One region of the Photobacterium kishitanii genome, then DNA from elsewhere that is predicted to be linked to it. Evidence: riboswitches for the same ligand, from Rfam matches in the RefSeq annotation. Region 1 holds a riboswitch; each other region holds the start of a gene.
The links. Region 1 has a riboswitch for thiamine pyrophosphate ahead of thiB (thiamine ABC transporter substrate binding subunit). Riboswitches for the same ligand answer to the same signal wherever they lie in the genome.
Positions count from the first base shown of each region.

Region 2: linked by a shared signal. The riboswitch ahead of thiD (bifunctional hydroxymethylpyrimidine kinase/phosphomethylpyrimidine kinase) and the one ahead of thiB (thiamine ABC transporter substrate binding subunit) in region 1 are both predicted to bind thiamine pyrophosphate.
Region 3: linked by a shared signal. The riboswitch ahead of thiC (phosphomethylpyrimidine synthase ThiC) and the one ahead of thiB (thiamine ABC transporter substrate binding subunit) in region 1 are both predicted to bind thiamine pyrophosphate.

Region 1 is NZ_LN794352.1:2,995,354-2,997,631, reverse strand. It holds gene thiP (thiamine/thiamine pyrophosphate ABC transporter permease ThiP) at 1-121, opposite strand, end outside; gene thiB (thiamine ABC transporter substrate binding subunit) at 134-1,096, opposite strand; TPP riboswitch at 1,240-1,356, opposite strand; gene PPBDW_RS13830 (DUF547 domain-containing protein) at 1,385-2,167, opposite strand.
Region 2 is NZ_LN794353.1:397,446-399,723, forward strand. It holds gene PPBDW_RS17045 (DUF3360 domain-containing protein) at 1-62, shown strand, start outside; gene PPBDW_RS17050 (hypothetical protein) at 398-580, shown strand; TPP riboswitch at 768-868, shown strand; gene thiD (bifunctional hydroxymethylpyrimidine kinase/phosphomethylpyrimidine kinase) at 978-1,820, shown strand; gene PPBDW_RS17060 (ABC transporter ATP-binding protein) at 1,810-2,278, shown strand, end outside.
Region 3 is NZ_LN794352.1:3,290,576-3,292,853, forward strand. It holds gene thiC (phosphomethylpyrimidine synthase ThiC) at 1-1,388, opposite strand, end outside; TPP riboswitch at 1,508-1,605, opposite strand; gene PPBDW_RS15230 (universal stress protein) at 1,730-2,152, opposite strand.

The sequences.
Region 1 (2,278 bases):
AGCTACTTAGTTGCCATTGACCTGCATGGATAATAAGACTGGTGATCGCGGCGGTCACCAGTAATAGAATAAGCCCAGCACTAGATAGCCCAGGCAGTAGTTGAGTTACACGTTTATTCACAGCTCTATGCCATTATTGGGTCAGCGCTTGCTGCCACTCTCGAATCCATGCTTTACGCTTATGAGCAACTTCATCTGCACTAAATTCTAATGCTTTATCAGGTACAGTTAATTGTTTAAATGCTGCTGGCAATGGCTGCTTAGTCACCGGATACATCCAGTTATGAGTGGCAATTTGAGATTGAAAGTCATCACTGACGATGAACTGCATAAATTGATCAGCAAGTTTAGGATGAGGGCTATTTTTCATTTTAGCCGCCACTTCAACTTGCATGTAATGACCTTCTTTGAAGTTAGCCGCCTTATATTGGGTCTTGTGCTCTTCAATGATGTGATAGGCCGGCGAGGTGGTGTATGACAATACCATATCTGCTTCACCATCAAGGAACATGCTGTAAGCTTCTGACCAGCCTTTAGTAACGGTAACTGTGTGTTTGGCTAATTGTTGCCATGCAGCGGCAGCTTTATCACCATAAACTGATTTCATCCATAACATTAGCCCTTGACCTGGAGTTGAGGTGCGGGGATCTTGATAGATCACACTGATGTTTTGATCATTAACCAGTGCTTTTAAACTTGTTGGTGGGTTGGGTAATTTGGTGCTGTCATAAACAAACGCAAAATAGCCATAATCGTAGGGAATAAAGGTGTCGTCATGCCAGCCTTTAGGTAGCGTTAATTTACTAAGATCAACATGCTGCTTGGCTAATAGCCCTGTTTGCTTGGCTTCAGTCATGAGATTGTTATCTAACCCGAGCAGAATGTCGGCTTGGCTGCGGCTGCCTTCAAGGCGAACACGGTTAAGAATTGATACGCCATCTTCTAAAGAGACAAAGTTAACCTTACAGCCATTACATTGCGCTTCAAAGGCTTTTTTAATGATAGGCCCCGGTCCCCATTCAGACGAAAACGAACTGTAGGTATAAACATTAAGAGTATTATCGGCGGCGAAGGCGTTGCTGGAGAGTAACGACATTGAAATTAACGGTAAAAGTGTATAACTGATTTTCACTATGCGCTCCTGATGTTTACATCCTGCAAACAAAATAAAAAGAGAGAGCGGCACAGGGTTGAGAGGGGAAGCATCATGCTGTAATAGCAGATTTACATGAGCGAAATACCCATGCGTTTCTCAATTCCTACGCCAGCATTACCTGGTTCAGGTTCAATGGGTTCTGCTATACCAATCAAGGTCATAACAACAATCTCAGCCTAACGGCTCCCCAATGAGAACACGAGTATTGTACCTGTAATAGACGTTAAGTTATAGCTTCCTATTTAACAACCAGTTGTAATCAAATTTGATGTTCTTAGCAGTGATTTTTTTATGCACACGATAATGATTTATATGCTGCAATAAAGCCTGTTGATTACCAAAGTCGGCACTATACCAATCATAAATTGACGATAAAGTGGTTTGGGTTGAGTTGGTACGTACCCCTTTAGGACTATTAATAAACCTGCTCGCAGCAGCATCGAGTTGATGATTTAATTGCTGGCTGTCAAATACTTGTGGTAGTAAATCAGGGCAGCCTAAACTGGCACAATTAACCGCATAATGAATACGAGGATCGCGCCAGATCGGACGTAATATTCGGTGTTCTATATCATTAAGACTAAGCGTTTTATTGTTGATCGTCACTATAGGTTGATCCCATGGTCCAAAACTAAAAAAGCCACCAAGTTTAGTGATAGAAGTGATTGGATAATTATTAATGATCAATTGCACTGTCAGCGCATTATAAAGATTAACCCAATAACTAAATTGGACATTACGATTATATTGACGTGGGTCAAGATCGCTTAGTTGCTTGATATAATTACTTAATTGTTGTTTGTCTGCGGTGGTGACATCACCATAACGAAAGAGTGTTTGTTGAGGTTGTACGACGAGATATTTATCCAATAACTGTTGCCATTGGTGATGATTTATTTGACGTTGATCAGTGGCAAGCTGATCCTGCCAATAAGGTAAAAGATCTGCCTTTGGTGCTGCGAAAATATTCATTGACCATAAAATACATAGTAAGCTTAAAACAATGCGCATAAGTAACCAATTATAGAGATATGATAACTACCAAGACCGCTATAAGTCTTAGTTTATTACAGGGTTGATAGTAATTTTAGGAACAAACGCCTGATTATTACAGGCGTTTTA
Region 2 (2,278 bases), on a different contig from region 1:
GTGTGATGGCGTTGGTTGGTCTTCTACCTGGGATACCGGCGATTATCCCAAGTGTTCGTTAACCTTTAAATAAGAGTTATTGAGTGTTTAACCCTTTTTATTATTAAGTTTAATTACGTTGTGAGGTGACGTTTTATTAAATCGTCTTATTACCCAACTGCTTTTAACTCAGTTCAACCCCTAGATTTAAAGCATCAGCTAAGACAGTCTGGCATTTATATTAGCTAGGCTCGATTAATGTTTAGTTTTGATCGGAACACAAAAAGGCCTCGCAATCGCAAGGCCTTAGTTTCATCTATCGAACAATTGTAACAATCCACTTCACTGACTTAATCGCTTTTATCAGTGTTTTGCTGAACTGCACTGGTAAGTGTCTCTCTCAATCAATATCGTCACTATGAATATACGATCTCGTAACCCATACATATGCCTGCTGGATGCTAAGCCATGGAGTTATCCTGCGTTTATTGCATCCCAAATGGGCCACAAAGATATGACAATGGTATTGAAGGTTTATGGCACTTGGATGCCGAGTGGAAATGAATCAGAAATAGAAAAAATGGAGATGGCATTAAGATAATCGTACCCCATCTGTGCCCCATTTGAAAAAGTGACGGTCATAGAACCAAAAAAAACCACGCTCTATCCCAGCAACAAAACATTCAATAAATTAATGTGTTATTCATTAATATCTCTAAACAACACCTGTAACCTATTATTTTTCAATAAAATATAGTGACAACCCAATTATTGTGGATTAGGATAATTGCTATTAGTCGGGGGGCTTTAAGCTGAGATCACCATAATGGTGGGACCCGTTGAACCTGAACCAGTTAGCACTGGCGGAGGGAACTAACTATCAACGATACCACACCGTTAATAGATGCAAGCTTGAGTCACAACTGCACATTCTCATACCGCAGTTTACGCTTTCCTGCTTGATACTTGTTCCTGATGCTGCGCATGAGGAATTATGTATGTCACTTATCACATCGTCACACCACACTGTTACGCCTATTGTGTTAACTATCGCAGGATCGGATAGTGGCGGCGGTGCTGGCATTCAAGCAGATATTAAAGCCATTTCAGCAACAGGTAGTTATGCTTGCTCGGTGATCACCGCAATTACCGCTCAAAATACCCAATGTGTTAGCGGTATACTCGCTATTCCACTTGAGATGGTTGAACAACAGTTAGATGCTGTTTTTACGGATTTAAATGTTCAAGCTGTAAAAATTGGTATGCTCGCTGATAGTGAGATTATTCGGTTAGTTGCGGCTAAAATTCGTCATTATCAACCACAATTTTTAGTTATTGATCCAGTAATGGTTGCCACCAGCGGTGATGTATTATTACAACAACACGCTATAACTACGCTCAAAACTGAATTACTGCCATTAGCTGATATTATTACCCCTAACCTACCAGAAGCCGCTGCATTAACCGGTTTAGAAATCCCACAATCTATGGCTGATATGCAAGCAATGATTAGCGCATTGCGAGACATTAATCCTCATGCCGTGTTACTTAAAGGCGGACATTTAGAACAAAGTAGTGATAGCACTGATTTATTGATTTTAGCTAATAACGTTATCGAGCTAACAACCCCTCGTATTGACACCAACAATACTCATGGCACTGGTTGTACTCTGTCTGCGGCTATCGCCTCCTATTTAGCACAAGGCAATGATCTTACAACAGCAACTACCTTGGCTAAACGCTACATTACCGCAGCCATAACCGCCGCCGATGAACTCAATATTGGTCATGGTCACGGACCTGTTAATCACTTCTTTGCAGGTCATCATCATGTGCGTTGATCTGGAAATCACCATAATTAATGGCAGCTTACGTTATCACTCAAATGGCAGCGCTACCGAAAATATCCCTGTAATTAAGGATCTGAATTTAACGATTGCTGCTAACAAATGGACATGCCTAGTGGGTAAAAGTGGTTGTGGAAAAAGCAGCTTAATTAAATTCTTAGCGGGATTATTAAACGAGACAACTGAATGGCAAGGTCAACTGACTATTTCAGATAATCAGCCTTTAACAGGGCGAGTAGCTTATATGGCACAGCAAGATCTGTTATTGCCTTGGTTAACGGTGTTAGAAAATGTCTGTATTAGTAGTAAGTTCGGCCACCATGCTTCGAACTCAAATCTACAACAACGAGCAATAACATTATTAGAGCACGTCGGCTTAGCAGATAAACAGCAGCTATTACCCCAACAGTTATCTGGTGGTATGCGACAGCGCGTCGCACTTGCTAGAACAT
Region 3 (2,278 bases), 300 kb from region 1:
GTAGTGAGAGGTCCAAGGGTGTAAAACGGCGCTTCATGACAATGCTTAAGTTGTTCATCCATATTGGCTTTAATCATATGCATCGGTACATGACCTGGCCCTTCAATCATCACCTGAACATCATATTGCCACGCAATTTTAGTCAGTTCGCCCAGCGTACGTAATTCACTAAACTGAGCTTCATCATTGGCATCAGCAATTGATCCCGGACGTAAACCATCACCGAGTGAAAGCGATATATCATATTGAGCACAAATTTCACAAATACTGTGAAAGTTTTCATACAAAAAGCTTTCTTGATGATGCGCCAGACACCACTTCGCCATAATTGAACCACCGCGAGAAACAATCCCTGTTACCCGTTTAGCCGTCATTGGCACATAACGTAATAAAACCCCTGCATGAATCGTAAAGTAATCGACACCTTGTTCTGCTTGCTCTAATAAAGTATCTCGAAAAATATCCCAAGTAAGATTCTCAGCGATACCATTCACTTTCTCCAATGCTTGATACATCGGCACAGTGCCAATCGGTACTGGGCTATTACGAATGATCCACTCACGTGTCTCATGAATATTACGTCCCGTTGATAAATCCATCACAGTATCGCCGCCCCAACGAGTCGACCATACTAATTTCTCAACTTCTTCTTCGATTGATGAACTCACCGCTGAATTACCAATATTGGCATTTACTTTGACAAGAAAATTACGCCCAATGATCATTGGTTCAACTTCAGGGTGATTGATATTAGCAGGAATAATTGCTCGACCAGCAGCCACTTCTTGGCGAACAAACTCAGGAGTTATTTGTGGTGGAAGATTCGCTCCCCAATCCATACCAGCATGCTGCTGATTTAAAACTTCATCATCATAGTGCGCTCGTCCCATATTTTCACGAATCGCAATATATTCCATTTCAGGAGTAATAATACCTTGGCGAGCATAGTGCAGCTGTGTAACACATACATTAGCTTGAGCTCGTCGAATAGGAGCGCGGTAACTAAAACGTAAATCATTAAGTGTCTTATCAGCTAAACGCTCATGGGCATAATCAGAACTTAATTCCGATAATAACTCAGTATCATTACGTTCAGCTATCCACGCTTGACGGACTGTCGGCAAACCACGATAGATATCTATCGATTGCTCAGGATCGGTATAAAAACCAGATGTGTCATAAACACGTATTGGTTGATTTGGTTTAAAGAGAGGAGTCTGTTTGGGGCCACTTACTAGGCTATCAGCTAAGGTTATTTCGCGCATTGGCACTAAAACATCAGCGCGACTACCAGCAACATACACTTTGTGGGAGTTAGGGTAAGGTTGAGCCGTTAATGACTCGATAAATTGTTTCGCTTCCAATCTCGCTTGCTTGCGATTCGACACAGCAATTTCCTTTCAATGTTGTAGGGAAAAATGCTTGGCGGATGGGCGTAAACAAGAGCTATGCAGCAATATTGTGCATAATCGAATACAGACAGTGATCCCTAGATAAGGATATGCAGTAAAGATAACCTCTTGTTCCCTTCGCAGGTATTAGCCTGATCAGGTTCAACGGATCCCGCAATGCGGTCTCAGCCATATGGCACTCCGACAAGTAAGTGATTAAGTATAAAGCCTCAGGCTATCACTACAAGTCTTTAGCCAAAAGAATCAATAGACAGTGACAGATAGCAAAAAGCCGTGCAATTACACGACTTTTTATTTCATGCTAATAACCATGATGATTATTGCGAGATAAGTACATCACACTTAAGATGCTTTGCTAGTGTTTCACTCACATCACCAAAAATATGGATACTAGACTTGTGATAACCAGTAATGACTAACTTAGCTTCAACCTTCTCAGCAAGCTCTTCTAAATGTTTAGCAATATCACCATTGGCAATATGTAAGCCAGCAACAGGATAAGAGGAAGCTGTCGCTAACTCTGATAATTGTGACATCCGCTGTTTAGCAATCGCGTCATGTTCTTCTTGTAATTCAATTTCGACATCAATAAAGCTAACATTACCAACACCAGGTTCAACATAGGCAACATGTAATTCTGCATTATTTTGCTCAGCAATAACCCCTGCCTTTACCATTAGTTTATGGGCATATTTATCTTCAGGGTTAACAGCAAGTAATATAGTTTGATATAGCGACATAGCTTATCTCCATGAGCCTACGCTCAGTAGTAAATTTCTTAGTTATGATTATGATGCTATAAATGTAGCTATACAACCAACTATGTGCCGACATTTTAATATACGCTTAAATCAATGATTGCAATT